3 regions of the Streptomyces sp. NPDC088762 genome follow, and region 3 is predicted to be linked to each of the others. Evidence: riboswitches for the same ligand, from Rfam matches in the RefSeq annotation. Region 3 holds a riboswitch; each other region holds the start of a gene.
What was found. A riboswitch is a leader RNA that binds a small molecule or an ion and turns the genes downstream of it on or off. The one in region 3 is predicted to bind cobalamin.
Positions count from the first base shown of each region.

Region 1: it holds a riboswitch for cobalamin, as region 3 does, so the genes downstream of both, ACIP5M_RS19530 (ribonucleoside-diphosphate reductase subunit alpha) here and metE (5-methyltetrahydropteroyltriglutamate--homocysteine S-methyltransferase) in region 3, are expected to answer to the same signal.
Region 2: it holds a riboswitch for cobalamin, as region 3 does, so the genes downstream of both, ACIP5M_RS18985 (energy-coupling factor ABC transporter permease) here and metE (5-methyltetrahydropteroyltriglutamate--homocysteine S-methyltransferase) in region 3, are expected to answer to the same signal.

Region 1 is NZ_JBIVKT010000008.1:24,397-34,389, reverse strand. It holds gene ACIP5M_RS19545 (helix-turn-helix domain-containing protein) at 1-533, opposite strand, end outside; gene ACIP5M_RS19540 (hypothetical protein) at 615-806, shown strand; gene ACIP5M_RS19535 (ribonucleotide-diphosphate reductase subunit beta) at 758-1,777, opposite strand; gene ACIP5M_RS19530 (ribonucleoside-diphosphate reductase subunit alpha) at 1,777-4,152, opposite strand; cobalamin riboswitch at 4,294-4,428, opposite strand; gene ACIP5M_RS19525 (GNAT family N-acetyltransferase) at 4,469-4,981, opposite strand; gene ACIP5M_RS19520 (Uma2 family endonuclease) at 5,060-5,644, shown strand; gene ACIP5M_RS19515 (YbdD/YjiX family protein) at 5,696-5,890, opposite strand; gene ACIP5M_RS19510 (carbon starvation CstA family protein) at 5,887-8,151, opposite strand; gene ACIP5M_RS19505 (GntR family transcriptional regulator) at 8,234-8,998, opposite strand; gene ACIP5M_RS19500 (extracellular solute-binding protein) at 9,291-9,993, shown strand, end outside.
Region 2 is NZ_JBIVKT010000007.1:218,016-228,008, reverse strand. It holds gene ACIP5M_RS19005 (L-serine ammonia-lyase) at 1-543, shown strand, start outside; gene ACIP5M_RS19000 (hypothetical protein) at 622-1,149, opposite strand; gene ACIP5M_RS18995 (hypothetical protein) at 1,432-1,956, shown strand; gene ACIP5M_RS18990 (flavodoxin family protein) at 1,970-2,683, opposite strand; cobalamin riboswitch at 2,944-3,139, shown strand; gene ACIP5M_RS18985 (energy-coupling factor ABC transporter permease) at 3,168-3,863, shown strand; gene ACIP5M_RS18980 (energy-coupling factor ABC transporter substrate-binding protein) at 3,863-4,204, shown strand; gene cbiQ (cobalt ECF transporter T component CbiQ) at 4,208-4,957, shown strand; gene ACIP5M_RS18970 (energy-coupling factor ABC transporter ATP-binding protein) at 4,954-5,775, shown strand; gene ACIP5M_RS18965 (PadR family transcriptional regulator) at 5,999-6,541, shown strand; gene ACIP5M_RS18960 (EF-hand domain-containing protein) at 6,609-6,821, opposite strand; gene ACIP5M_RS18955 (tRNA-dependent cyclodipeptide synthase) at 7,076-7,864, shown strand; gene ACIP5M_RS18950 (cytochrome P450) at 7,845-9,083, shown strand; gene ACIP5M_RS18945 (YncE family protein) at 9,167-9,993, opposite strand, start outside.
Region 3 is NZ_JBIVKT010000006.1:44,564-54,556, forward strand. It holds gene ACIP5M_RS16295 (enoyl-CoA hydratase/isomerase family protein) at 1-838, shown strand, start outside; gene mmsB (3-hydroxyisobutyrate dehydrogenase) at 835-1,749, shown strand; gene ACIP5M_RS16305 (enoyl-CoA hydratase) at 1,746-2,522, shown strand; gene ACIP5M_RS16310 (cadmium resistance transporter) at 2,715-3,320, shown strand; gene ACIP5M_RS16315 (CbtB-domain containing protein) at 3,665-3,892, shown strand; gene ACIP5M_RS16320 (CbtA family protein) at 3,906-4,745, shown strand; gene metE (5-methyltetrahydropteroyltriglutamate--homocysteine S-methyltransferase) at 4,817-7,141, opposite strand; cobalamin riboswitch at 7,310-7,538, opposite strand; gene ACIP5M_RS16330 (5'-nucleotidase) at 7,817-8,761, shown strand; gene ACIP5M_RS16335 (hypothetical protein) at 8,913-9,161, shown strand; gene ACIP5M_RS16340 (heavy metal translocating P-type ATPase) at 9,158-9,993, shown strand, end outside.

The DNA.
Region 1 (9,993 bases), on a different contig from region 3:
TGCTCCTGCCGCACGACGTGCAGGCACGCGTCGATCCCCGAGGCGGTGCCGGCCGCGGTGATCACCTGGCCCTCGTCGACGTAGAGCACGTCCGGGTCGACCAGAGCCCCCGCGTAACGGCGCATCAGGGCGGGCGCGTGCATCCAGTGCGTGGTGCAGCGCCGGCCGTCGAGGAGCCCGGCCGCGCCCAGCATGAAGGCGCCGCTGCACACGCTCAGCACCCGCGCACCGCGCTCCACGGCCCGGTTCAGGGCGGCCAGCAGCGCCTCGGGGTAGTCGCGGGTGGGCGCCTCCCGGTCGGCGGGCAGGCAGATCAGATCCGCCGTCTCCAGCCGCTCGGGCCCGTGGGGGAGCGTGAGGCCGAAGAGGCCGTCGCCGACGGACAGCGGATTGTCCTCGACCGCGCAGACGGCGAAGTCGTACGTCGGAAGGCCCATCGCGCTGCGGTCGATCCCGAAGACCTCGCAGAAGATGCCCAGCTCGAAGGGGGCGACCCCATTGACCACGGCCACGGCGACGTTGTTGAGAGGCATGGCTCCAGTGTGGCAGTAATTCGCTCTTCCATGACAGTCCTGCCACTGTCTGATCTTCGTCGGTCCGGCGAGGGTGGAGTCATGCACACGTTCTTGAACTACCTCGTCGTCCTCGCCGTCGCCGCCCTCCTCCTCGGCCCCTCCCTGTACGGAGTGGCCCGTGAACGCAGGATCGACCGGCAACTGCGCGGAGCAGCTGCCGGCCGATCGAAGGCCCGAAGGGCTCAGAAGTCCTCGTCCAGGTCGACCGTGCCCTCGACCGCGACCTGGTAGGCCGACGGCCGGCGCTCGAAGAAGTTCGTCAGCTCCTGGACGCCCTGGAGCTCCATGAAGGAGAACGGGTTCTGCGAGCCGTAGACCGGCGGGAAGCCGAGGCGGACCAGGCGCTGGTCGGCGACGCACTCCAGGTACTCGCGCATCGACTCGGTGTTCATGCCCGGCAGGCCGTCACCGCACAGGTCGCGGCCGAACTGCAGCTCCGCCTCCACGGCCTCCTTCAGCATGTCGGTCACCTGCTGCCGCAGGGCGTCGTCGAAGAGCTCGGGCTCCTCCTTGCGGACCGTGTCCACGACCTCGAAGGCGAAGTTCATGTGCATGGTCTCGTCCCGGAACACCCAGTTGGTGCCGGTGGCCAGGCCGTGCAGCAGGCCGCGCGAGCGGAACCAGTACACGTAGGCGAAGGCACCGTAGAAGAACAGGCCCTCGATGCACGCCGCGAAGCAGATCAGGTTCAGCAGGAATCGGCGGCGGTCGGCCTGCGTCTCCAGCCGGTCGATCTTCTCGACCGAGTCCATCCACTTGAAGCAGAACTGCGCCTTCTCGCGGATGGACGGGATCTCCTCGACCGCGTCGAAGGCCGCCGCGCGGTCGTCCGGGTCGGGCAGGTAGGTGTCGAGCAGCGTCAGGTAGAACTGGACGTGCACGGCCTCCTCGAACAGCTGGCGCGACAGGTACAGGCGCGCCTCCGGGGAGTTGATGTGCTTGTAGAGCGTCAGCACCAGGTTGTTGGAGACGATCGAGTCGCCCGTCGCGAAGAACGCGACCAGGCGGCCGATCATGTGCTGCTCGGCCGGCGTCAGCTTGGCGAGGTCGGCGACGTCCGAGTGGAGGTCGACCTCCTCCACGGTCCAGGTGTTCTTGATCGCGTCCCGGTAGCGCTCGTAGAAGTCCGGGTAGCGCATGGGGCGGAGCGTGAGCTCGAAGCCCGGGTCCAGGAGGTTCTTGTCGGACTGGGTGGTGCTCATTACTGGCAGGCCTCGCAGGACTCGGGGTTCTCAAGGGAGCAGGCCAGCGCGTCGGCGTCGACGGCCTGCGGGAGCGCCACCGGGGTGGCGGCCTGTGCGGCGCGGGCGATCTTCGTCGCCGGGCGCGAGCGCAGGTAGTACGTGGTCTTCAGGCCCTGCTTCCAGGCGTACGCGTACATCGACGACAGCTTGCCGATGGTGGGCGTCTCCAGGAACAGGTTCAGCGACTGCGACTGGTCGAGGAACGGGGTGCGGGCCGCCGCCATGTCGATCAGACCGCGCTGCGGGATCTCCCACGCCGTGCGGTACAGCGCGCGGACCTCGGCCGGGATCCAGCCGAAGCCCTGGACCGAGCCGCTGGACTCGCGCAGCGCCTCGCGGGTCTGCGCGTCCCACACGCCGAGCTGCTTCAGCTCCTCCACCAGGTAGCCGTTGACCTGGAGGAACTCACCGCTCAGCGTCTCGCGCTTGAAGAGGTTGGAGACCTGCGGCTCGATGCACTCGTACACGCCCGCGATCGAGGCGATCGTCGCCGTCGGGGCGATGGCGAGGAGCAGCGAGTTGCGCATGCCGCTCTTCGCGACGCGGGCGCGCAGCGCCTCCCAGCGCTCGGGCCAGTTCAGCTCGACCTCGTAGTGGTCCGGGTGCAGGACACCGCGGGCGGTGCGGGTCTGCTCCCAGGCCGGCAGCGGGCCGCTGCGCTCGGCGAGGTCGCAGGAGGCCTCGTACGCGGCCAGCATGATGCGCTCGGAGAGCTTGGTGGACAGGGCCTTCGCCTCGGGGGAGTCGAAGGGCAGCTTCAGCTTGAAGAAGACGTCCTGGAGGCCCATGGCGCCCAGGCCCACCGGGCGCCAGCGGGCGTTGGAACGGCCCGCCTGCTCGGTCGGGTAGAAGTTGATGTCCACCACGCGGTCGAGGAAGGTGACGGCGGTGCGGACGGTCTCGTCGAGGCGCTCCCAGTCGATCTCGCCGTCCACGACGAAAGCGCCCAGGTTGACCGAACCGAGGTTGCAGACGGCCGTCTCGCCGTCGTTGGTGACCTCGATGATCTCGGTGCACAGGTTCGAGGAGTGCACGACCGTGCCCGGCTCGGCGGTCTGGTTCGCCGTGCGGTTGGAGGCGTCCTTGAAGGTCATCCAGCCCTGGCCGGTCTGCGCGAGGGTGCGCATCATCCGGCCGTACAGGTCGCGGGCGGGCATGGTCTTGCGGGCCAGGCCGTCCGCCTCGGCCTTGCGGTAGGCGGCGTCGAACGCGTCGCCCCACAGGTCCACCAGCTCGGGCACGTCGGCCGGGGAGAAGAGGGACCACTCGGCGTCGGCGTTCACGCGGCGCATGAACTCGTCCGGCACCCAGTGGGCGAGGTTCAGGTTGTGCGTACGGCGCTGGTCCTCACCGGTGTTGTCGCGGAGCTCCAGGAACTCCTCGATGTCCGCGTGCCAGGTCTCCAGGTAGACGGCGGCGGCGCCCTTGCGGCGGCCGCCCTGGTTCACGGCGGCGACGGAGGCGTCGAGGGTCTTCAGGAACGGGACGATGCCGTTGGAGTGGCCGTTGGTGCCGCGGATCAGCGAACCACGGGCGCGGATGCGGGAGTACGAGAGGCCGATGCCGCCCGCGTGCTTGGAGAGCCGGGCCACCTGGTGGTAGCGGTCGTAGATCGAGTCGAGCTCGTCCAGCGGGGAGTCCAGCAGGTAGCAGGAGGACATCTGCGGGTGCCGGGTGCCGGAGTTGAAGAGCGTGGGGGAGGACGGCAGGTAGTCGAGGCGGCTCATCAGCCGGTACAGCGAGGCCACTTCCTCGACGGCCCCGACGGACTCGTCCGCGGCGAGACCGCAGGCCACGCGCAGCATGAAGTACTGCGGGGTCTCGATGACCTGGCGGGTGATCGGGTGGCGCAGCAGGTAGCGGCTGTGCAGGGTGCGCAGGCCGAAGAAGCCGAAGCGGTCGTCGGCGCCCTCCGCGAGGGAGTGCTCCACCAGCGAGTCCAGGCGGCTCGCGTGGGCCCGTACGAACGCGGCCGTGCGGTCGGCGATGAGCCCCTCGCGGTGGCCGACCTCGACGGAGGCCGAGAAGGAGGTGGAGCCCTGGCCGGCGGCCTCGTCCCGCACGGCCAGCGTCAGCAGCCGGGCGGCGAGCCTGGAGTAGGCCGGGTCCTCGGAGATCAGACCGGCGGCGGCCTCCGTGGCCAGCCCGCGCAGCTCGGCCTCGTCGGCGGCGGAGCTGCGGCCGCGCAGCGCGGCGGCGGCGACCCGGCCGGGGTCGGTGTCGGGGAGGTCGGCCGTCAGCTCGGTGAGGGTACGCAGCAGCGTGGCCCCCGGGCCTTCGGTGGTGTCGCCAGAAGCGGACTCGGCGCGCGGTGCGGAAGGCGCGATGGTCACGGCGGGAGCTCTCCCTCGCTCGGCCCGGCCGTCGGCGGGCAGGGCGCGGGGAGGCGCATGCGGGCGTGCCGAAGGCGCGTACACCGCATGGCGTCCACCGGCCCAACCGCGAGGCCCGGACGTGTCGGCACCCGGTTCGGTCGAGCCGGGCGCGCTGTCGGCAGGTCTTCGGACTTGCGTGTGCACCCATGGGTGTACTTCATACCGTTGCGGGACAGTTCCGGATTCGCACCGGATTCCCCTGCGGCGACAGCAGCCATGAGCATACATGTGGGGGGCGGTTGACGCGCGACCCCCCACATGTTGTGTCGGCCCGCTACTGGTTCGGTACTCCCAGCTGCATCGCGTAGGTCAGCAACGGCACCGTGGGGACGGGCGACCAGTCCCGCTCGGGGGTCCGTGCGAAGCCCAGCCGTTCGTAGATCCGGTGCGCGGCGGGGCTCTGGGCCTGGGTGGAGAGCACCAGGCGGGTCACGCCCTCGATGGCCTGCGCCCGCTGGACGCAGGCCCGCACCAGGGCCTCGCCGACGCCCCGGCCGCGACCGGCACGTGCCACCGCAAGCATCCGGAATTCGGCCTCGCCGGGCCCGGCGATGTCGGCCATGCGGCTGCCGGGCGGGGCGAAGGTCACACCGCCCAGCAGTACGCCGTCCAGCGTGGCGACGAGCACCTCGGCGTCGGCGGCCCGGCCGGCGACGTCGCGCAGCGCCCGCTCGTAGGAGTCGTCCTCGTTGTGGTCCAGGAGCCCGTCGTCGAGGTAGGCCTGCGCGGTGATGTCGCCCAGCTCGGCGTAGTCGTCGGGTACGGCTGTTCTGATCACGATGTCCATGCGGCCGAGTGTGCCGGACGGGTGTCAGGGTCCGGCGCTACCGTCGGAGACAGCACCGTCGAAGAAGGTGAGCGAGGCATGACCGTGATGCCCTACCGGCCCCACATGTTGACCGAGGACTTCGAGGCCGTGGCGCGGATAGCGGCCCGCGAGCGGGAGGGGACGCGGCTTGAATTCATCGACGGGGTAATCAGGAGCAAGGCCATGCCGGACGGCGACCACCAGATGATCATCCAGTGGCTCACGCGGATCTGCATGCAGTACCGGCCGGAGCTCTGGTTGCACGGGGGGCAGGGGATCAAGGCCCAGGAGTACCGGGAAGGACGGGCCATTCCGGACGCGGTGCTGGCGCCTTCCAAGGCGTTCGCCGGCCAGGGAGACTGGGTGGACCCCGCCCCCATCCTCATGGCGGTCGAGGTGCCATCCTGGGACTCCGATACCCACCGGCGCGACCGCGTCGAGAAGCCCCGAGCCTACGCCGAGACCGGGATCCCGGTGTACCTGCTGATCGACCGGCACAAGTGCGAGGTCTCCGTCTACAGCGAACCGAACGGGCAGCGGTACCAACTGGTTCACACCGTGCCGTACGGCAAGGACGTCGAACTGCCCGACCTCGTCGGCATCACCCTCCAGACCGAAGTCCTCAAGGACTGGGTGCGCTGAACCCGAAGGCCCCGCCGCGTGCAGCGGCGGGGCCTTCGGTATGGATGGTGCTCAGCAGCAGCGGAAGCCCTCGCGGGGGTCCGCCTCGCGGGCGTCGGTGCGGGCCCGTTCGAACTCCCGGCGGCTCGGGACCTCCGCGTCCGGGTCGTGGGAACGGGCGTGGGCGACGTACCGGTCGTAGGCCGCCTCGCCCGAGAACTCCCGTACGTAGTACCGGGCCCGCGCCAGTGCGCCGCGCAGGCTCATGACGCCGCCGGTTCCTTGACCCGTCCACCGCCCGAGTCCAGGCCCGCCGCGGCGAGTTCCGCCTTCTCCTGCGCGGTCGGGATCAGCCCGGCCGGAGCGATGATCTTGGACTCGGTCCACGGGACCTCGGAGAGCTTCACGGACTCCGGGCTGCTGATGGCCTTGAGGCAGGTCCGGGCCGCGTCGGCCAGCACGATGACGATCAGGATGGCGAACAGCGCCGACAGCGCGCCGTCCACCGTGGCGTTGGTGACCACGGTGTGCATGTCGTCCATGTTCTTCGCGGGCGGCAGCACCTTGCCCGCGTCGATCCCGCCCTGGTACTTGTCGCGCTGCGCGAAGAAGCCGACCTTCACGTCCTCCGAGAAGATCTTCTGGTAGCTCGCCGTGAGCGTGACGGCCACGTCCCATGCCAGGGGAACACCCGTCACCCAGGCCCACTTCAGCCGGCCGGACTTGACGAGCAGGGTGGTGCAGACGGCCAGGGCCACCGCCGCGAGCAGCTGGTTCGCGATGCCGAACAGCGGGAAGAGCTGGTTGATGCCGCCCAGCGGGTCCTTGATGCCGACCCACAGGAAGTAGCCCCAGCCGCCGACGACGAGGGCGCTGGCCAGCCACACGCCAGGCTTCCAGCTGACGTTCTTGAACGACTTGTGCACGTTGCCGAGGGTGTCCTGGAGCATGAACCGTCCGACGCGGGTGCCGGCGTCGACGGTCGTCAAGATGAACAGCGCCTCGAACATGATGGCGAAGTGGTACCAGAAGGCCTTCATTCCCGCGCCGCCGATCACGGACGAGAAGATCTCCGACATTCCGAGTGCGAACGTGGGCGCGCCACCGGTACGGGAGAGCAGGCTCGCTTCCTCGACGTCCTTCGCGGCCTGCGCGAGGGCCTCCGGGCTGATGGCGAAGCCGAAGTGGGTGACCGCCTCCGAGGCCGTCTGGACCGTGGTGCCGATGACGCCGCCGGGGGAGTTCACCGCGAAGAACAGGCCGGGTTCGATGATGGTGGCCGCGATCATCGCCATGATGGCGACGAACGACTCGGTGAGCATCGCGCCGTAGCCGATGACCCGGACCTGGGTCTCCTTCTGGATCATCTTCGGGGTGGTGCCCGACGAGACCAGCGAGTGGAAGCCGGACAGGGCCCCGCACGCGATCGTGATAAAGACAAACGGGAACATCGACCCGGCGAAGACCGGGCCGTCGCCGCGGGCCGCGAAGTCGGTGACCGCGGGCATCTTCAGGGTCGGCATGGCGATGACCACGCCCACCGCCATCAGCCCGATGGTGCCGACCTTCATGAAGGTGGAGAGGTAGTCGCGGGGAGCGAGCAGCATCCACACCGGCAGCACCGAGGCGATGAAGCCGTAGCCGATCATCCAGAGGACCAGCGTCTCCTTCTCCAGGGTGAAGGTGGAAGCCAGCGAGGACTCGGCGACCCAGCCGCCCGCGACGATGGCGAGCAGCAGCAGCGCAACGCCGATGGCGGAGACCTCGGTGACCCGGCCCGGCCGCAGGACGCGCAGGTAGAAGCCCATGAAGAGGGCGATCGGGATGGTCATGCCGATGGAGAAGACGCCCCACGGGGAGTGCGCCAGGGCGTTGACGATGACCAGCCCGAGCACCGCCAGCAGGATGATCATGATGGTGAACACGGCGAGCAGGGCGGCGACTCCGCCGACCGGGCCGATCTCGTCCCGCGCCATCTGGCCGAGCGAACGCCCGTCGCGGCGGGTGGAGAAGAACAGCGTGACCATGTCCTGGACGGCGCCCGCGAAGATCACGCCGGCGACGATCCAGATGGTGCCCGGCAGGTAGCCCATCTGCGCGGCGAGCACGGGTCCGACGAGCGGGCCGGCGCCGGCGACGGCGGCGAAGTGGTGGCCGAAGAGCACCCGCCGGTCGGTGGGGTGGAAGTCGACACCGTTGTCAAGGCGTTCCGCGGGGGTGGCCCGGGTCTTGTCCACCTTCAGGACGCGGTGGGCGATGAAGCGCGCGTAGAAGCGGTAGCCGATGGCGTACGAGCCCAGCGCGGCGGCGAGCAGCCAGGCGGCCGAGATCTCCTCGCCGCGCGAGAGGGCCAGGACGCCCCAGCCGAGGGCCCCGACGAGTCCGACGAGCACCCACACGGCGATGGACTTCGGCGAGGCGGGGGACGTCGGAGAAGGCGAGCCCGGCGTGGTGGCCGGACTCGCCGCGTCCCGTTGTGTTCCGGTTGATTCCGGTTTCGGCATGGCACTCGTCCCCTCGTCGATCATCTGCGTAAGCGCAGGGAATCTACGGGGAATTGCCCGGCCGACGTAAGACCCCGTCCGCATTCCGGTATGCGGACGGTCCTGTTCAGACTGCGGGGCGCTTGAGCCTGGCGACGAACTTGTACCGGTCGCCGCGGTACACCGACCGCACCCACTCCACCGGCTCCCCGTCCGCGTCCAGCGAGTGCCGGGAGAGCATCAGCATCGGCAGGCCGACGTCGGTGCCGAGCAGGCCGGCCTCGCGCGGGGTGGCCAGCGAGGTCTCGATCGTCTCCTCGGCCTCGGCGAGGTGGACGTCGTACACCTCGGCCAGGGCCGTGTAGAGGGAGGTGTACTTGACCAGCGAACGGCGCAGGGCCGGGAAGCGCTTGGCGGAAAGGTGGGTGGTCTCGATGGCCATCGGCTCGCCGCTGGCCAGGCGCAGCCGCTCGATGCGCAGGACCCGCCCGCCGGTGGTGATCTTGAGCAGCCCGGCGAGCGTGTCGTCGGCCGTCACGTAGCCGATGTCGAGCAGCTGGGAGGTCGGCTCCAGGCCCTGGGCGCGCATGTCCTCGGTGTACGAGGTCAGTTGGAGCGCCTGGGAGACCTTGGGCTTGGCGACGAAGGTGCCCTTGCCCTGGATCCGCTCCAGCCGGCCCTCGACGACGAGTTCCTGGAGGGCCTGGCGGACGGTGGTCCGCGAGGTGTCGAATTCGGCCGCGAGCGTGCGCTCCGGAGGCACCGGGGTGCCGGGCGGCAGTGTCTCGGTCATGTCGAGCAAGTGCCGCTTGAGTCGGTAGTACTTGGGGACACGCGCCGTGCGAGTGGCCGCCCCGCCTTCCGGCTCCGTGATCGCCCCTTCGGTGGCCATCGCCGCCCGCCTTCCCGACTCCAGTTTCGCTGCCGTCACCGGCTCCTCCGATATGTGCGGTCACATCGTGACACGTGCGGGGAGACAGGCCTTCCCCCTGCCCAGGTGTCGGTCCGATAACGGACCGAGCACCCGCTCATTAGACCCTTGACACCCCTAAAGGTCTAGGCCAAGCTCCAGCTACTGGTCTACACCAATATGGATCAGATCCCGGCCCCACGGGCAGTACTCGGTACGTACGTCACCGCGGCGGGCGAGGGAAGTTGCAGGCAGCATCCCCGAGGAGGGTGGCGTGAAGCGCAAGCTCATTGCGGCGGTCGGTGTCGTGGGAATGATGGTCGGAGTCGCGGCATGCGGCAATGGCGGCGACGACAAGCCGAAGGCCGACGCGTCGGGTGGCGCCAAGGAGATCACCGTCTGGGTGATGGACGGCTCCGCACCGAAGGCCTGGATCGACGAGGTCAACAAGGAGTTCTCGGCCAAGCACCCCGGTGTCACGGTCAAGGTCGAAGAGCAGAAGTGGACGGGCATCCAGGAGAAGGTCACCACGGCCCTCTCCGAGAACACCCCCCCGGACGTTCTCGAGCTCGGCAACACCCAGACCGCCGGCTACGCGGTCACCGGCGGCCTCGCCGACCTGACCAAGGACAAGGCCAAGCTCGGTGCCGACGCCTGGCAGAAGAGCATGCTCGCCTCGGCCGAGGTCGACGGCAAGCTCTACTCCGCGCCCTGGTACGCCGCCAACCGCGTCGTCATCTACGACAAGAAGGCCTTCGAGAAGGCCGGCGTCACCCCGCCGAAGACCCGTGACGAGTGGGTGGCCGGTCTGGAGAAGCTGAAGGCGGCCGACCCGGCCTCGCAGCCGATCTACCTCCCCGGCCAGAGCTGGTACGTCCTCGCCGGCTTCATCTGGGACGAGGGCGGCGACCTCGCCGTCAAGGACGGCGCCAAGTGGAAGGGCGGGCTGGGCACTCCGCAGGCCGCCTCCGCGATGG
Region 2 (9,993 bases), on a different contig from region 3:
AACGCGGCGGGCGGCCGGGTCGTGACCGCCCCGACGAACGGCGCTGCGGGCGTCCTGCCGGCGGTGCTGCACTACTACGTGAACTTCGTGCCGGGCGCGGACGAGGACGGCGTGGTCCGCTTCCTCCTCGCCGCGGGCGCGATCGGCATGCTGTTCAAGGAGAACGCCTCGATCTCCGGCGCCGAGGTCGGCTGCCAGGGCGAGGTCGGCTCCGCCTGCTCGATGGCGGCCGGCGCCCTCGCCGAGGTGCTGGGCGGCACCCCGGAGCAGGTCGAGAACGCCGCGGAGATCGGCATGGAGCACAACCTCGGCCTGACCTGCGACCCGGTCGGCGGCCTGGTCCAGATCCCCTGCATCGAGCGCAACGGCATGGCGGCCGTCAAGGCCGTCACCGCCGCCAAGATGGCCATGCGCGGCGACGGCAGCCACAAGGTCTCCCTCGACAAGGTCATCAAGACCATGAAGGAGACCGGCGCCGACATGAAGGTGAAGTACAAGGAGACCGCCCGCGGCGGTCTCGCGGTCAACGTCATCGAGTGCTGACGCCGCTCGCGCGGTGGTCGTAGGCGGTGGTACTACGCGGGGGCCCGGCGCGCGCCGGGCCCCCGCCGCATCCCGGGGCTACTTCCGGAGCTCCTTGAGGCACGCCCTGGCGAAGCCGTCCACGGCCGCGTCCAGCGCCTTGAGGCTCTCGGGGGTGGGAGGGGTGTGCGCCTCGGCGGTCACGGTCACGTCGAACAGCAGGTTGCTGTCCCGGACGTGGAGCTCCCGTACCTGCCGCAGGTCGGCCGGCTTGTCGTAGCCGAACCGGAAGGCCTCCTTCCCGACCTTCTCCACGGGGACGAGACCGCTGTCCGCGATGTCCTTGCCGACGTTCTCCCGGTCCTTGGCGTGGATGTCCTTGGCGAAGTCGACGCTCTCGGTGAAGGCGAAGTCCAGCTCCACCTTCACGTTCTTCCACGTGGCCGGGCCCGTCTCGACGAGCGGCTGTACGCACGTGAACCCGGGCGCACCCCCTCCGGACCGCCCGGCGCGGTCCGCGACCTCCTGCCGCGCCCCGAGCGGATCCGCCAGCTTCCCGTACGGCATGTCGTTGCAGATCTCATCCGTGGCCACCCACGGGTAGCCGCCCTTCCCCTCCTGCGACACCTCCCGCTCCTCCCCGTCACCGCACCCGGCGACCGCCAGGGCGAGGACGAGGGCGCCCAGGACATGACGTGACGATCTGAGACGAGGCGTCTGCTCTCCCCTGTGGCACGGCCGCTTCCCACCCGCCCACACTGCCACCTCGACGGCGGCCCGTACCGGCGATCGCCCACTTCCCCCACCGCCCGCGGCCAACCCGTCCGCGCGGGGTGCAACCAACGGGTGTGCCGGGAATGTCCTAGATGGTGACACCAGTCCCCGTCTCTCGAGAATCGAGGGGACGTCATGAACCACCCACGCCGCCGGCAGGTCACCGCCCTGGCCACGGGCGTTCTGCTCACCGCCGGGATCGCGCTCGCCGCTCCGGCCGCCACGGCCGGCGCCACCGACAGCCGCGCCCGCACCACCCGGACCCCGCTCGTCGTCAATGCCCGCTGGGGCGGACACTGCACGTACGACCGGATCGTCATCGACCTGCGGGGACACGTTCCCCCGGTCACCGTCACCCCCGTCTCCCGGCTCGTCTACGACGGGTCCGGCAAGCCCGTCCCGCTCGCCGGGGCGTTCTTCCTGCAGATCCGCCTGCATCCCGCCGCCGCTCACGATGACGACGGCAGGAGCGTCTACCGCGGGCCGAAGCTCATCACGATCGATCTGCCCCGGCTCAAGGGTCTCGCCCTCACCGGCGACTTCGAGGGGTACGTCACCTTCGGCGCCGCCTTCGGGTCCAAGCCGGCCTTCAGCACCCACAAGCTGCACCACCCGGAGCGGTTCGTCCTGGACGTCGCGCACCGGAACGTCTGCTGCTGAGGGGCCGGACGGCTCAGCGGTGCTCGGGGTTGGGGAAGTCGAAACGGCAGCCGGCGTCCCACAGCGAGCGCTGGTTGCCGTGGGCCGGGATCCCGCCCGACCGCTTGAGGAGGGCGGCCAGGTGCATGAGGTTCCATGACATGAAGGTGGTGTTCCGGTTGGTGAAGTCGTTCTCGGGGCCGCCCGAGCCCGGGTCGAGGTAGGAGGGCCCGGGTCCGGCCTCGCCGATCCAGCCGGCGTCGGCCTGCGGCGGGATCGCGTAGCCGAGGTGCTGGAGGCTGTAGAGGACGTTCATGGCGCAGTGCTTGACGCCGTCCTCGTTGCCGGTGATCAGGGCGCCGCCGACGCGCCCGTAGTAGGCGTACTGGCCCTGCTCGTTCAGGAGCGAGGAGCAGGCGTAAAGCCGCTCGATGACCTGCTTCATCACGGAGCTGTTGTCGCCGAGCCAGATCGGGCCGCACAGCACGAGGATGTCGGCGTCCATGACCTGGCTGTAGAGGACGGGCCACTGGTCGCTCTCCCAGCCGTGCTCGGTCATGTCCGGCCAGACGCCCGTCGCGATGTCGTGGTCGACGGCGCGGATGAGCGAGGTCCGGACGCCGGCCGACTCCATGACCGCGCGGCTCCTGTCGATCAGCCCCTCGGTGTTGCTGGGCTCCGGCGAGCGCTTGAGCGTGCAGTTCACGTAGAGGGCGGTCAGGTCCGGGTACGAGTAGTCGGCAGCCACGCCCCCAGCCTGTGCGCGGCGGGGCCGCGCCGCCACCGGGCCGCGCCCGTACGGGTGCGCGTCTGCGGGCGCGCCCGTACGGAACAGCGCGGCGGTGCGCGACAGCCGGTTCCGGGCAGTCACGGACAGGGGGAACTCCCGCTCCGGAGGGGGCCGTTGGTGCCGAAGGCGGCACGGTGATTCCGCGGAGTGACCATTAAGTGGAATCCGGCCACCGTTCGGCGCGTTTGGGGCGGGTTGTTACCGGTCCGCGCGGCCGACTAGGGTCATCGGGCCTTGGTGTTCGGGAAACCGGTGGGAAACCGGTGCGGCCCTCGCCACTGTGATCGGGAAGTCCGGCTCCATTCTTGCGGGAAGCCACTGGGCCCGCGCGGGAGACCGCACGGCCCCGGGAAGGCGGAGTCCGGGCATCAAGACCCGTGAGCCAGGAGACCGGCCAGGGCGCGTCGTCCATCCACGAGGTGCTGGAGAGGTCTCCCCACTCATGCATATAGCCGAGGGCTTCCTGCCCCCCTTGCACGCGGTCGCCTGGGGCGCCGCGTCCGCTCCGTTCGTCGTCCACGGCGTGCGCGCCCTCACCCGCGAGGTGAAGGCCAATCCGGAGAGCACGCTGCTGCTCGGAGCGTCCGGGGCGTTCACTTTCGTACTGTCCGCGCTGAAGATCCCTTCCGTGACGGGCAGCTGTTCCCACCCCACCGGCACGGGGCTGGGGGCGATCCTCTTCCGGCCGCCGATCATGGCCGTCCTCGGCACCATCACCCTGCTCTTCCAGGCGCTGCTGCTGGCACACGGCGGGCTCACCACCCTGGGCGCCAACGTCTTCTCGATGGCGATCGCCGGCCCCTGGGCGGGCTACGGGATCTACCGGCTGCTGCGCAAGGCCGGTGTGCCGCTGCTGGTCACCGTGTTCTTCGGCGCCTTCTTCGCCGACCTGGTCACCTACTGCGTCACCTCCGTCCAGCTGGCGCTGGCCTTCCCCGACGCGGCCACCGGATTCACCGGCTCGCTCCTGAAGTTCGGCGAGATCTTCGCGCTCACCCAGATCCCGCTCGCGGTCAGCGAAGGCCTGCTGACCGTGCTCGTGATGCGGCTGCTGATGCAGTCGAGCAAGTCGGACCTGGTCCGGCTGGGCGTCGCCAAGCTCACCCCGGGTACGTCGAAGCAGGAGGCGACGGTCTGATGTCCAGGAACGCAAAGATCAACACCCTGCTGCTGCTCCTCGTCGCGGCGCTGGCCGTGCTCCCGCTCGCGCTGGGGCTGGGCGAGGGCAAGGAGGAGCCCTTCACCGGCGCCGACGGGCAGGCCGAATCGGCCATCACCGAGCTGAAGCCGGACTACGAGCCGTGGTTCTCGCCGCTGTACGAACCCCCCTCCGCGGAGATCGAGTCGGCGCTGTTCGCCCTCCAGGCGGCCCTGGGCGCGGGCGTGCTCGCGTACTACTTCGGCGTCCGCAGGGGCCGCCGCCAGGGCGCGGCGGCGGCAGCAGCGGCCGCCGCGGCGCCGTCCCCCGCGGAGTCGTAGGCGGTGCTGCCGATCGACGCGGCCGCCCACAGCAGCCGCTGGCGCCGCCGCCACCCGCTGGAGAAGGCCCTGCTGGGGATCGGGCTGACCGTCACCGCGGTGTGCCTGCCTCCGTGGCCGGGCGGGCCGCTGGTCGCCGCCGCCACCCTGGCCGTGCTCCTCGGGCCCGCCGGGGTGGCCGGGCGGCAGCTGTGGCGGGCCTTCCGGATCCCGCTCGGCTTCTGCTTCACCGGGGCGCTGCCGCTGCTGTTCGCGGTGGGCGGGCCCGACGGGTTCGTCGCACTGGCCCCCGACGGGCCCCGGCAGGCCGCGGAGCTGCTGCTGCGCACCTCGGCGGCCTCGCTGGGCGTGCTGCTGTTCGCCTTCACCACCCCCGTCTCGGACGTGCTGCCGCGGCTGGTCCGGGCGGGGGTGCCGGCCCCGGTGGTGGACGTGGCCCTGGTCATGTACCGGATCGGCTTCCTGCTGCTCGACTCCCTCGCCCGCGTACGCCAGGCGCAGGCGGCCCGCCTGGGCACCACCGGGCGGGCCGCGGCGTGGCGTTCGCTGGCCGGGCTCGCCGCGACCTCCTTCGTACGGGCCTTCGACCGCGCGGCCCGGCTCCAGACGGGCCTGGCCGGGCGCGGCTACGACGGCACGCTGCGGGTGCTCGTACCGGACGCGGCACTGTCCTGGCGGTTCCTGGCCACGTCCGGCGCGCTGCTGGCGGCCCTGGTGGCCGTGACCCTCGTACTGAAGGAGCTGTACCTGTGAGGCCGTTGGTGGAATTGGTGGGCGCGGGCTACGCGTACGAGGACGGGCCCGCCGTGCTGTCCGGGGTGGACTTCGGGATCGCCGAGGGCCGGGCGCTGGTCCTGCTGGGCCGCAACGGCAGCGGCAAGACCACGCTGATGCGGCTTCTGAGCGGGGGGCTGCGGCCGGGCTCGGGCGCGCTGCGCCTGGACGGGGAGGTGGTGGCCCACGACCGGGCCGGCCTGACCCGGCTGCGGACGGCGGTGCAGCTGGTGGTCCAGGACCCGGACGACCAGCTGTTCGCGGCCTCGGTGGAACAGGACGTGTCCTTCGGCCCCATGAACCTCGGCCTGCCGGTGGCGGAGGTCCGCGAGCGCGTGGAATCGGCCTTGTCGGCGCTGGACATTACGGCGCTGCGGGACCGGCCGACGCACCTGCTCTCCTACGGGCAGCGCAAGCGGGCGGCGATCGCGGGGGCGGTGGCGATGGCTCCGCGGGTGCTGATCCTGGACGAGCCGACGGCCGGGCTGGACCCCGACGGGCAGGAACGGCTGCTGGACGTGCTGGCCGGGCTGCGGTCGGCCGGGACCACGGTGGTGATGGCCACCCACGACGTGGAGCTGGCGGTCCGCTGGGCCGACGACGCGGCGGTCCTGACCCCGTCGGGCATCCGGACCGGGCCGGCTGGGTCCCTCCTCGCGGACCCCGAACTCCTGTCCTCGGCGGGCCTGCGCCAGGCGTGGGCCCCGGCGGTCACGTCCTTCCTCCGCACCCACGGCTTCCTCACCGCGAACGCCCCGGGCCCCCGAACCCCGGACTCCCTGACCACCTGGCGGTAACCGACCCCCGGGCCCCGGGCCCCGATGCGCGGAGCGCAATTCCAGCCCCGCCGGCGTTTGAGGCGCGGGGGTTCGGGGGCGGAGCCCCCGCCCGGGTCCGGGGCGGAGCCCCGGGGCGGGGGCCGGGGGCGGAGCCCCCGGTTTCGGGAAGGGGCGGGGTGGGGAAGCCCCCGCGCAGCGGCAGGCGGCAGGCGGCAGGGCCCCGCAAACCTAGGATGGCGGCATGTCCCTGCCGCACGCCATCCTCACCGCCCTGCTCGAGAAGCCCTCGTCCGGGCTGGAGCTGACCCGGCGGTTCGACAAGTCCATCGGATACTTCTGGTCCGCGACGCACCAGCAGATCTACCGCGAGCTCGGCCGCCTCGAAGACTCCGGCCTGATCCGCGCGCTCCCGACCGACGCCCCCGTCCGCGGGCAGAAGAAGGAGTACGAGGTCCTGCCCGCCGGCAGCGCGGAGCTGGCCCGGTGGGTCGGCGAGAGCCAGGACCCCAAGCCCATGCGCGACCCGCTGCTGCTGCGCATCCGGGCGGCCGGCGTCGTCGGGCCGCACGGCCTCGGGCCCGAACTGCGCCGCCACTTGGAGCTGCACCGGCGCCAGCTGGCCCAGTACGAGGCCATCGAGGAGAAGGACTTCCCGGCGGAACGGGACGCCGTCGAGGACCGGCTGCGGCGGCTCGTCCTGCACGGCGGGATCGCCCTGGAGACGTTCTGGCTGCACTGGCTGGAGGAGGCCCTCTCCGAAGTCGAGGACATGGAGGGCGCCTAGGCCGGTGTCCACCGCGCCGCGCCCCCGCCCCGGCAGGCCGTGGGGAGGGGGCGCGGCGGCGCGGGCGTTACTTGTTCAGGGAGGCCCAGAACTCGTCGAAGCTCAGCAGCTTGTCGCCGTTGGTGTCCTTGGCGGCGATCACGGCCTCCGCGACCGGGCCGGTGACCATCAGGTCGCCCATGGCGGCCATGGCCTCGCGGTACTCGTCGGCGGTGACGAAGCCGTCGCCGTCCTTGTCGAACCGCTCGAAGGTCGTCTTCGCGCTGTCGATGTCCGCCACTGGGTCCACCCCTTCTTGGTGCTTGTTGACCGGCTCAGGGTAGCGGCCTTCCCGGGCCACCCCCGCCTCGGGTCCCGTTCGAGCGGCAGACAGAAATTCAAATCACCTTTTCCGTCATGCGGAAGCGATAATTCCAGCCAACAAATCCAGCCCCCACTTGTCACGCTCCGGGAGCACGGCATAACGTACCGACATTGCCGCCACACCAGGAGCGCAGGGCTCCCAGGGACAAGCGGCAACAAGGGCGATCACAGGTGACGATCACAGCTGATACATCATTCGAAGTTCTGCCCTTCACCCGCACTTGCCGCCATATCTGGGAAGACGGCGACCATGTGCTCATCGGAGTGAGTCCTGGAAACAGTTACTTCAGCTCCGAGCGCATCACCAGTCTCGCCCAGTGGGCCACGACCCGCTTCGCGCAGGTCGACTTCGTCTACGCGGACCTCCACGTGGACCGGATGTTCGCCGCTTTCGGCTACACCCGGGAGCACGCGGAGAAGCGTGCGACGAAGGAGATCAAGGCGGTCCGGCGTCGCATACTCAAGGGTGTGGATGAATCAGGACCACCACAGGCCGAGATCCGGGTGAGGGCACTTTCGGAGTTCCAATCGAACCCCGTTTACCAACTACTGCACCGGCGCGTTCTGCATTTCCTGGAGACCGACGACGAATTCCGCAAGGGCTGCGAGAAGATGGCCTTGCACTTTGTCGGCTCCAAGTTGCCGGAAGGTGAATCCATCACAGACGAACAGTTGCAGGTCTGTTTCGATTACATGGCGGCCGAGCTGCCGTTCTTCGTGGACACCCCGAGCATTCTGGACGTGCCGTCGTCGGTGGCGGCCTACCACGTGAAGATGCCGCTGACAGATGTCCTCTACGCGCGCGGCGGGGGTCTGCGCGCGACCCGCAACCAGGCGTACGCCGTCGTCCGGCCCGAGGCCGCCGAGCGGCCCGCCGGCGGCGAGGGCTCCGGGAAGAACACGAACACCGTGAACCACGCACCAACCGAAGGGATCGTCGATGAGCGTCGAGCAGCTTGAGGGCCGGGGGCAACAGGAGCAGCCGCTCCTCGACTTCCCGCTCTCGCGGCGCGGTGACGTGCTTCCGGAGGAGTGCACGTGGCTCCGCGAGAAGGCTCCGGTGGCCAGGGTCCGGACCCTCACCGGTGACCAGGCGTGGCTGGTGAGCAGTTACACGCTGGCCAAGCAGGTGCTGGAGGACGAGCGGTTCAGCCTGAAGGACACGGCGAACGCCGGCGTTCCGCGCCAGTACGCGCTGACGATCCCGCCCGAGGTCGTCAACAACATGGGCAACATCAACAGCGCGGGCCTGCGCAACGCCGTGATGAAGGCGCTCAACCCGCGCCAGAAGGGGCTCCAGGACTGGCTGCGCGCCAAGGCCGGCGAGCTCGTCGACCAGCTGATCGCCGAGGGCGGTCCGGCCGACCTCCGGGCCGGCTTCGCCGACCCCTTCTCGGCGGCCCTGCACTGTCAGGTGCTCGGCGTCCCCTTCGAGGACTGGCGCCGGCTGATGTCGGGGCTGGACGTCGCGTTCATGACGGCGCGCGAGCCGTTCGCCGACTCGGCACTCAACTGGTACAAGGACGTGGGCTACTTCGTCGAGCAGCTGAACGTCCAGCTCGCACTGCCCGCCGAGGAGCGTACGGGGCTCCTCGGCAGGTTCGCCGAGCTGAAGGAGGCGGACCCGGAGTCGGCGCACCTGACCGACGACATGTTCGCGACGGTCGCCGTCTCGCTCTTCGGGGCGGGTGCGGTCTCCACCTCCGCGTTCCTGGTCCTCGCGGTCCTGGCGCTGCTCCAGCGGCCCGAGCTCATCGGCTACCTGCGCGAGCACCCCGAGCGCATGGGGAAGGCGGTCGACGAGCTGTTGCGCTGGAACCTGTCCGTCGGCGACGGCCTGCCGCGCATCGCGCTGGCGGACATCCAGGTCGGTGACGTGCTGGTGAAGGAGGGCGAGCTGGTGCTCGTGCTCCTGGAGGGCGCCAACTTCGACCCGGAGGCCTTCGAGAACCCGGAGGAGCTCGACCTGGAGCGGGAGAGCTCCCACGCCCACCTCGCCTTCGGAGCGGGCCGGCACTTCTGCCCGGCCTCCGCCCTGGGCCGCGCCCACGCCGAGATCGCGCTGGAGGTGCTGGTGGAGCGGCTGGCCGGGCTCCGCCTCGCCGTGCCGGCGGAGAACCTGGTGTGGCGTACGGGCTTCATCAAGCGACTGCCGGAACGGCTTCCGGTCGCCTGGTGATACGGCGGCGGTGCCACGGGGGCTGTGCGGGCTCCCGTGTCACCGCCGCTCTCGTGCCCGGCGCCCGTCCTCGGCGCCCGTGCTCAGCGGAAGATGCCGGTGTGGCCCAGCGAGTAGCGGCCCGGCTGCGGGTAGACGGCGAGTCCGTGCGGTCCGCCGCCCACCGGGATCCGGGCGAGCTGCTCGCCGGTGACGGTGTCGATCGCGTAGACCTCGGAGTTGTAGCGGCCCGAGAGCCACAGCACCTTGCCGTCGGCGGAGACGCCACCCATGTCGGGGCTGCCACCGTCGGGCAGCTCCCACTTCTTGGTGAGCTTGTTCTTCGGGAAGTCGAAGACGGAGATGGTGCCCTCGCCGCGGTTGGAGACGTACATCTCCTTGGAGTCACGGCTCACGTACAGGCCGTGGCAGCCCTTGCCGGTGGGCAGCAGCTTGGGGGTCTCGAACTTGTCCCCGCTCAGCACCCACATGCCGTGCGCCATCATGTCCGCGACGTAGAAGGTCTTTCCGTCCGGGGAGACCTTGACGTCCTGCGGCATCGCGCCCTCGAACGGCAGTTTCTGCTGGCCGATGACCTCCATCTTCTCCGTGTCGACCTTGAGGAGTTCACCGGAGAACTCACAACTCACGATGAAGTAGCGGCCGTCGGCGGAGAAGTCCGCGTGATTGACGCCATAACAGGTCACTGGGACGGTTTTCACGCGGTCCATCGTGTGCGGATCGCGGAAGACCAGCTCTTTGTCCATCGAGGCCATGACGACCGCGTACTTGCCGTTCGGCGTGAAGTACAGGTTGTACGGGTCGTGCACCTCGACCGGCTTTCCGGCTTCGCCGGTGGCCGGGTTGATCGGGGTGAGCGTGTGGCCGCGGTTGTTGTTGACCCACAGGGTCTTGAGGTCCCAGGACGGCA
Region 3 (9,993 bases):
GGGCGGCACCGCCTCGGCCGCCTTCTGGCGCGACGAGTACCGGCTCAACGCCCTCATCGCCCGCTACCCCAAGCCGTACGTCGCCCTCATGGACGGCATCGTCATGGGCGGCGGGGTCGGTGTCTCCGCCCACGGCAGCGTCCGCATCGTCACCGAACGCTCCCGGGTCGCCATGCCCGAGACCGGCATCGGCTTCATCCCCGACGTCGGCGGCACCTACCTCCTCGCGCTCACACCCGGCGAACTCGGCACGCACCTGGCGCTCACGGGCGCACCCGTCGGCGCCGCCGACGCGCTGCTGTGCGGCCTTGCCGACCACTTCGTCCCCTCGGCAGCGCTGGCGGCGCTCGCCCGGGACCTGGCCACCGACCCGGTGCACTCCGTTCTGCAGCGGTACGTGGAACAGCCGCCGCTAGGCACTCTCGGCTCCGCTCGGGAGTGGATCGACCACTGCTACGCCGCCGACACCGCCGAGGAGATCCTCGCGCGGCTGCATGCGTCGGGCGTGCCAGCCGCGAAGGACGCGGCCGACACCCTGCTGGCCAAGTCCCCCACAGCGGTCAAAGTCACCCTGGCCGCGCTCCGCCGGGCCCGGCGGCTAGGACCTCTGGAACGGGTGCTGGAGCAGGAGTACCGCGTCTCGTGCGCGGCGCTGTCCTCGCCCGACCTCGTGGAGGGCATTCGGGCCCAGGTCATCGACAAGGACCGCGATCCGCACTGGTCCCCGGCCACGCTGGAAGACGTCACCCCTGCGGACGTGGACCGGTTCTTCGCCCCGCTCAACGCGAACGAGCTCCGGCTCGTCGCGACCGCATCGTCCCAGGAGGTCGTCTGGTGAACAGCACCATCGCATTCATCGGGCTCGGCCACATGGGCGGACCCATGGCCGCCAACCTCGTCAAGGCCGGACACCGCGTCCTCGGCTTCGACCTCGTGCCCGAGCTGCTGGCCAACGCGGCCGCCGCCGGAGTCGATCCCGCCGCCTCCTCGGCCGAGGCCGCCGCCGGAGCCGACGTGGTCATCACCATGCTGCCCGAGGGCCGGCACGTCCTCGCCCTGTACGGCGAACAGGGGCTGCTTGCCGCCGCCCGGCCCGGCACCCTGTTCATCGACTGCTCCACCATCGACGTTGCCGACGCCCGTAGCGCACACGAGGCCGTCGTCGCCGCCGGCCACCGCGCCCTGGACGCCCCCGTGTCGGGTGGGGTGGTGGGTGCCGAGGCGGCCACGCTCACCTTCATGGCGGGTGGCGGAGCAGCCGAATTCGCCGCCGCCGAACCGCTGCTCGGTGCCATGGGCAAGAAGGCCGTGCACTGCGGCGGGCCCGGTGCCGGCCAGGCCGCGAAGATCTGCAACAACATGATCCTCGCCGTCTCGATGATCGGCGTCAGCGAAGCCTTCGTGCTCGCCGACAGCCTGGGGCTCGACCACCAGGCCCTCTACGACGTCGCCTCCACCGCCTCGGGCCAGTGCTGGGCCCTCACCGTCAACTGCCCCGTCCCGGGGCCGGTTCCGACCAGCGCCGCCAACCGCGACTACCGGCCCGGATTCGCCGCCCCGCTGATGGCCAAGGACCTCGGCCTCGCCGCGAACGCGTTGAAGGCCGGCGGCGTGGACGCACCGCTGGGCCTCAAGGCCGCGGAGATGTACGCCGCGTTCGCCGAGGGCGAGGGCGCGGACCTGGACTTCTCGGCGATCGTCCGCACCCTCCGGCCCGCCGGACCGTACCAGAACGGAGCCACGGCATGACCACCTACGAAACCATCCTGCTGGAGCGCAAGGGGCGGGTGGCCGTCCTCACCCTCAACCGGCCCGAGGCGCTCAACGCCCTCAACCTTCAGGTCATGACCGAGGTCGTGGCCGCCGCAGAGGCACTGGACCGGGATCCGGACGTCGGCTGTATCGTCCTCACGGGGTCGGCGAAGGCGTTCGCCGCCGGTGCCGACATCAAGGAGATGCGCCCGCAAACCTACATGGACATGTACCTCTCCGACTGGTTCACCGCATGGGACCGTCTCGGCCAGGTCCGCACCCCCACCCTCGCCGCGGTCTCCGGCTACGCCCTGGGCGGCGGCTGTGAACTGGCCATGCTCTGCGACATCCTCCTCGCTTCCGACACCGCGAAGTTCGGCCAGCCCGAGATCAAGCTCGGCGTCATCCCCGGCATCGGCGGTTCCCAGCGCCTCACCCGGGCCGTAGGCAAGGCCAAAGCCATGGAGCTGTGCCTGACGGGACGCACCATGGACGCCGCAGAGGCCGAGCGCGCCGGGCTGGTCTCCCGGATCGTCCCAGCCGACGAACTGCTTGCCGAGGCCCTCGCCGTGGCCACGACGGTCGCCGACATGTCCAAGCCGGTCGCGATGATGGCCAAGGAGGCCGTCAACCGCGCCTTCGAAACCACCCTCACCGAAGGCGTCCGCTTCGAACGCCGTCTGTTCCACGCGGTGTTCGCCACCGCCGACCAGAAGGAGGGCATGACCGCCTTCGTGGACAAGCGCCCGCCCCACTTCACCCACGGCTGAGCACGGCACACCCGGTGACTGGGGGACCGAACGGACACCAACCGTCCCCTCCCCCAGTCTCGCGTACGGCCCGCGCGTCACCGGTGGCAGCACAGCCCGGTGCGGTCCTGAGGCAGGGCGGGGCGGACGACGCTGCCTGGGCGCCGGGTAACGTCACGGGGGCACCCGTACGGAAGAAGAGGGCACCGAGTCGTGGACCTGGGCATCATCGGGCAGGCCGCCGGGCTGTTCGCCGTTACCAACATCGACGACATCCTGATCCTGGCGCTGTTCTTCGCCCAGGGCGCCGGCCACCACGGTTCCACCCGGCGTATCGTGCTTGGCCAATACCTGGGGTTCGCCGCCATCCTGACCGTGGCCGTGGCCGCCGCGTTCGGTGCCACGTTCCTTCCGGAGTCGGCCACCCCCTACCTCGGCCTGCTGCCGCTCGCCCTCGGTCTCAAAGCCGCCTGGCAGGCGTGGAAGGACCACCGCGGTGGCAGTACGGACGAGGAGGAAGCACCGCGCCAGGAGGGTGGCCCCAGCCCGCTGGAGGTCGCCGCGGTCACCTTCGCCAACGGGGGCGACAACATCGGTGTCTACGTGCCCGTGTTCGCCACCGCCGGGAGCGGCGGGATGGCCGTCTATGCCGTTGTCTTCCTTGCACTGGTGGCCGTGTGGTGCTTCGCCGGCCGGTTCTTCGCCACCCGACCCGTCATCGCGAGGGCCCTTGCCCGCTGGGGCCACATCCTGCTGCCCCTGGTCCTCATCACCATCGGCCTGCTCATCCTTGTCGAAGGCGGCGCCTTCGGCCTGTGACACGTCGAGGCGCGAACCGTCGTGTCGTCGATTGACCCGGAATTCCTGTGCCCGAAGTGTCCCTACTGAGGGATCGAGACGTGCACATCCTGGTCTCGCGGCGCGGACGTCCCATGTGATCAGGGACTCATCCACTTGGTCGGACAGCGTGCGGGCGGTAGCGTCACGGCGACATTGACACATAGCGACGACGGCGAGACGGAAGCCCGGTGTGAATCCGGCATGGTCGCGCCACTGTGTGCTGCGACGGCACCCTCCCGGGGTGGCGGCGCGGCGAGTCAGACCCGAGGACCGTCGTCCCGCACCACCACATGGGACGCGTTGTTCCCCGAGGAGGTTCCACCATGGCCGAGGCCGTCGCTTCCGCTGCCATACCCACCCCCGCCCTCTCGCCGTCGGCTCCGCTGCCCGTCAAGGCCGTGCTGCCCTGGGCGCTGTTCGTCGGCCTGCTGATGCTCGTGGCCCTGTACTTCGTCGGAGCGGAGCAGGGAGCCACCGCCGTGTTCTCCGGCGAGGGCGTGCACGAGTGGGTGCACGACGGCCGCCACCTGCTCGGCTTCCCCTGCCACTGAGAGGCTCACGCACATGTACGCCTCCACTGTCAGAGGTCTGCTGGTCCGCGGCATGCTCGCGGGCCTGATCGCCGGACTGTTCGCCTTCGCCGTCGCCTACGTGGTCGGTGAGCCGCCCGTGCGCGGCTCCATCGCCGTCGAAGAGGCCGCGGCCGCCAAGGAAGCCGCCCCCGCGGCCGGTCACGCCGGTCACGGCGGTCACGGTGGCGGCGACGCCTCGGCCGCTGCCGAGGAAGAGGAAGAACTCGTCAGCCGGCCCGTGCAGTCCACCGTCGGTCTCGCCACCGGCGTGTTGGTCTACGGGGTCGCGCTGGGCGGCATCGCCTCCCTCGCGTTCTCCTTCGCCCTCAACCGCGTCGGCCGCTTCAGCCCGCGGGCGACGGCCGCCCTCACCGCCGGCGGCGCGTTCGCACTGGTCTACCTGGTGCCGTTCCTGAAGTACCCGGCCACCCCGCCGGCGGTCGGCAACCCGGACACCATCGGCCAGCGCACCACGCTGTTCTTCCTGATGATCCTGCTCAGCGTCCTGCTCGGCGTCGGCGCGATCATCCTGGGCCGGCGCCTGGCGCCCCGCCTGGGCAACTGGAACGCCACCCTGACCGCAGGCGCCGGCTTCGTCGTCGCCGCCAGCCTGGCCTTCCTCGTCCTCCCGGACAACACCGACGCGGTCAAGCCCGAGTTCCCCGCCGCCCTGCTGTGGGAATTCCGGGTCGCGTCCATCGCCGTCCAGGTCGTGCTGTGGACCGTGTTCGCCATCGTCTTCGGCGTCCTCGCCCAGCGACTGCTGGCCACCCGCACCGACACCGTCGGTGCGGAAGCGCCCGCGCCCCGCACGGCGTCGGCTCTCGGCTGAGCCAGATCCACACTGGCGCTCGACGGCCCGGGGCCGGACACGACGTCGTGTCCGGCCCCGGGCCGTATCCGTCAGGCGTTTTCGCCCACGAGACCGGCTCGGACCTCACGGGCGGCGGAGACCAGGTTCTCCAGGGAGGCACGGGTCTCGGTCCAGCCGCGGGTCTTCAGTCCGCAGTCGGGGTTGACCCACAGCCGCTCGGCCGGGATGGCCTCCAGACCGGTACGCAGCAGACCGGCGACCTCCTCAGCGCTCGGGACGCGCGGTGAGTGGATGTCCCACACGCCGGGGCCGGCCTCGCGGGGATAGCCGTGGGCGGCGAGTTCGCGGGCGACCTGCATGTGTGAGCGCGCGGCTTCCAGGCTGATGACGTCGGCGTCGAGGTCGTCGATGGCCTGCACGATGTCGCCGAACTCCGCGTAGCACATGTGTGTGTGGATCTGGGTATTCGGCCCGACCCCGCTGGTGGTCAGCCGGAAGGACTCGGTGGCCCAGGCCAGGTAGTCCGCGTGGTCGGCGGCGCGCAGCGGCAGGGTCTCGCGCAGTGCGGGCTCGTCCACCTGGATCACCGCCGTCCCGGCCGCCTCCAGGTCGTTCACCTCGTCCCGCAGCGCGAGCGCCACCTGCCTGGCGGTCTCGCCGAGCGGCTGGTCGTCTCGTACGAAGGACCAGGCGAGCATAGTGACCGGGCCGGTGAGCATGCCCTTGACCGGCTTCACGGTCAGGGACTGCGCGTACGAGGTCCAGCGCACAGTCATCGGCTCGGGGCGGGAGATGTCCCCTGCCAGCACCGGCGGGCGGACGTAGCGGGTGCCGTAGGACTGGACCCAGCCGTGTTGCGTGGCGAGGTAGCCGGTGAGCTGCTCGGCGAAGTACTGCACCATGTCGTTGCGTTCGGGCTCACCGTGCACCAGGACGTCGAGGCCGGTCTTCTCCTGGAAGGAGACCACTTCCTCGATCTCGCCCTTGATGCGCGCCTCGTAGCCGGCGGTGTCGATCCGTCCGGCCCTCAGGTCCGCGCGGGCCACGCGGAGCTCGTCAGTCTGCGGAAACGACCCGATGGTGGTCGTGGGGAGCAGCGGCAGCCCCAGGCGGGCCCGCTGGGCGACGGCCCGCTCCGCGGAGGGCTGGGAGCGCCGTCCGTCGGCATCGGTGATCGCCGCGGTCCGGGCCCGGACGGCGGGGTCGTGGGTGAGGGCTGAGCTCGCACGGGAAGCGAGGTCGGCGCGGTTAGCGGCGAGTTCCGCCGTGATGGCGCCGGTCCCCTGGGCCAGGCCGCGGGCGAGCGTGGCGACCTCGGTGGTCTTCTGGCGGGCGAAGGACAGCCAGCGCCGGATCTGCGGGTCGATGTCGCGCTCGGCCGAGGCGTCCAGGGGAACGTGCAGGAGGGAGCAGGACGCCGCGACGTCCACCCGGTCGGCAAGGCCGAGGAGAGTGCCGAGGGTGGTCAGGGACTTCTGGTAGTCGTTGATCCAGATGTTGCGGCCGTTGACCACGCCTGCCACCAGGCGCTTGCCGGGCAGGCCGCCGACGGCGGCGAGGTCGGCGAGGTTGGCCGCGCCGGTGTCGGTGAAGTCGAGCGCGAGGCCCTCGACGGGCGAGGCGGCGAGGATCTGGAGGGCCTCGCCGAGGCGGCCGAAGTAGGAGGCGACCAGGAGCTTGGGTCGGTCGGTGAGGGCGCCGAGGTCGCGGTAGGCGCGGGCCGCGGCGTTCAGCTCGGCCGGGGTGCGGTCCTGCACCAGGGCGGGCTCGTCCAGCTGCACCCATTCCGCTCCGGCCGCCCGCAGTGCGGCGAGCACCTCGGCGTAAACCGGGAGCAGCCGGTCCAGCAGCGTCAGCGGCTCGAAGTCCGCGTCCACGCCCGGAGCGGGCTTGGCCAGCAGGAGGTAGGTGATCGGGCCGACCAGGACAGGGCGGGCCGTGTGCCCGAGCGCGACCGCTTCCTCGAGTTCGGCGACCTGCTTGGCGGGGTTCGCGGTGAACACGGTGTCGGGACCGAGTTCGGGCACCAGGTAGTGGTAGTTGGTGTCGAACCACTTGGTCATCTCCAGCGGGGCCATGTCCTGCGTGCCTCGCGCCATGGCGAAGTAGCCGTCGAGCGCGTCCGCGTCGACCGCCTCCCGGTGGCGGGCGGGGACAGCGCCGACCATGACGCTGGTGTCCAGGACGTGGTCGTAGTACGAGAAGTCACCGGTCGGTACTTCGTGGATGCCGGCCTCGGCGAGTTGCTGCCAGTTCGAACGGCGCAGTTCGGCGGCGGTAGCCCGGAGGGCGTCGGCGGTGACGCGGCCCTTCCAGTAGCCCTCGACGGCCTTCTTCAGTTCGCGGTTCTGCCCCTGGCGGGGGTAGCCGTACACGGTGGCTCGTACTGCCGCGGCTGCGGGCTTGGCTGTCACGGATCTCTCCTTCGCGAGATGTCTCCAGGAACATCCCGGCGACGGGACGCGGACGCGAAGGGAACGACAGAACGGGCGGCCCCCACCACGGGACGAATGCCCGCACGTGCCGCTCGCTGTGTACGCCGACCCGCCCACGAGGTCACCGGGATATCCGCACACGGAACCGTCCGGGTGCGGGCAACGGGCAGGTCTTCGGACTCGCGGGCACGCCTACCGGGGTTTCCCGGCGGGCACCTACTGGCCGTCGCTTCCCAGGACCGTTGTCCGGTCCCAGTGCGTATGACGGCGGTCGTTCTCGCTCACCGCTGCGGGGCAGTCCCGGATTCCCACCGGGTTCCCTCTTACGACGCATCCCGCCTGGCGGACGGGGCGAACCAGCTGCACCGGCCAGAGTAGGCCGAGCGCCCGCTACGCGACGACCGTCGTCCATCATTCGGACACTCACACGAGACAGGCCCGCGGGAGCACAGCTGACTGCCGAGCGGCTCCAGCAGGCCCGACCGGTCGGTCATGCCTGGCAGATCCTCTTCCCACCGCGCCGCGTCCGGCGCCGACGACCGCCCTCTTGCGCGGCGTTCACTCACACCCCCACGAAGTAGCCGAACATGTTTTCGGCATATTCGAAAAGGCGATAATGCTCTCAATGTTGCACGTGTGCCAGCAGGGGGCGAGATGAAGTACGACCTGTCCGACCGCCTCGTCATAGGGATCGCCTCCAGCGCCCTGTTCGACCTCACCGACTGCGACGCGGTGTTCCGGGAGCAAGGTGAGGACGCGTATCGCGCCTACCAAGAGGCCCACGTGGACGACGTCCTGGACAAGGGCGTGGCCTTCCCCTTCGTCCGGCGCCTGCTGTCGCTGAACGACCTCGCAGAGCCCCTCGATCCGCTGGTCGAAGTCATCATCCTGTCGCGCAACGACCCGGACACCGGGCTCCGCGTCATGCGTTCCATCGCGGCGCACGGCCTGCACATCAGCCGGGCCGTGTTCCGGCAGGGTCGGTCGACACACCGCTTCATGCCCGCTCTGAACATGTCCCTGTTCCTGTCGGCCAACGGTTCGGACGTGCGCGCAGCAGTGGCCGACGGAATGCCGGCGGGCCATGTACTCAAGACAGAACGGGTCGATGACGACGCCGACCAAGAGCTCCGCATCGCCTTCGACTTCGACGGCGTACTGGCCGGCGACTCCTCCGAGCGGATCTACCAAAGCGCCGGCATCGACGAGTTCCGCGCACACGAAGTCCTCAACGCGACCACCCCGCACGACCCCGGCCCCTTGAAGGACTTCCTTTCAGGCATCAACCGCATCCAGCGCCGCGAAGAGGAAGAGCGCCGCAAGGATCCCGCCTATCAACCCCGCCTCCGGGTGTCCTTGGTCACCGCCCGGGACGCCCCCGCGCATGAACGTGCCGTGCGGAGTCTCAAGCAGTGGGGACTTCGCGTCAACGAGGCGTTCTTCCTCGGCGGCATCGACAAAGCCGCCGTGATGCGCGCCCTCGATCCGCACATCTTCTTCGACGACCAGGTCTCGCACCTGAACGGCACGGCGCCGGCCACCCCGAGCGTCCACGTACCGTTCGGAGTCGTCAACGCACCTCCTCGCACGCCTGGATGAGACCAGCTACGTCGGGAACTCCCGCCCGGGTGGCGACGACTACCTGCCAGGAAGCGCCTGCCCAAGCACCCGCACGGGCAGGTCACCGTGCCCCGAGCACGGAACGGACACAGGCGAGGGGCACCTGCCAGGGGCCCGTTCAGGAGCGACGATGGCCCGACAGCAGCAGACTCCCGGTGAATCGCGCCCCTCCCGGAGGCGCTGGGCTCCGCCACCAGCCCTGTCGGGGTTCCTCGCCCTGCTCGTCCTGGTGTTCGCCGTCTCCTACGGGGTCGGCTCGCTGGCCGGTCCGGTCGCGCCCGGCATGCACGCCGACGAGACCGTGCCCGTGGAGAACGGGAGTTCCGGCGGCCACGGCCACGGTGGTTCGGGCGGCGCGCACTCGGGAGGGCCGCGATGACCGCGGGTCAGACGGTCGCCATGACCGGCACGGACCGGGTCGGCACTGACCTGATCGTCAGCGGCATGACCTGCGCGGCCTGCGTGAACCGTGTGGAGAAGCGCCTCGGCCGGATCCCCGGTGTAACCGCCACGGTCAATCTGGCGACGGGCCAGGCCCGCGTACGCCACCCGGCCGAGGTCACGGTGGGCGACCTGGTGGCGGCCGTGGAGAGGGCTGGTTACACCGCCGCCCTACCCGATCCGCCGCCCGCCTCCCCCGAGCAGGACGCGAAGGCGACGCCGGCCGAGCGGGACGGGCGCCGCGCGAATGAGCGGCTGCTGATCACCGCACTGCTCTCCGTCCCCGTGCTCGTCCTGTCCATGGTCCCGGCCCTCCAGTTCCGCAACTGGCAGTGGCTCTGCTTCGTGCTCGCCGCTCCCGTCGTCGTCTGGAGCGCCTGGCCGTTCCACGAGCGTGCCGTACGGGGCCTTCGACACTCGGCGACCACGATGGACACCCTGGTCTCCCTCGGGGTCGCCGCGTCATTCGCCTGGTCGGTGTACGCGCTGTTCCTGGGTGGTTCGGGAGTTCCGGACGTGCGGATGCCCTTCACCGTGTGGCCGTCGGCCACCGGTGGTGTCGCGCACGTCTATCTGGAGGCGGCCGTGGGCGTGCCGCTGTTCGTGCTGGCGGGGCGTTTCCTGGAGGAGCGGGCCCGGCACGGCACCGGGGAGGCCCTGCGGTCGCTGTCCGCCTTGGCCGTCAAGGATGTTGCGGTCCGGGAGAACGGGCGGGAGCGGCGCATCCCTGTCGACCGGCTGAACGTGGGGCAGGAGTTCATCGTCCGTCC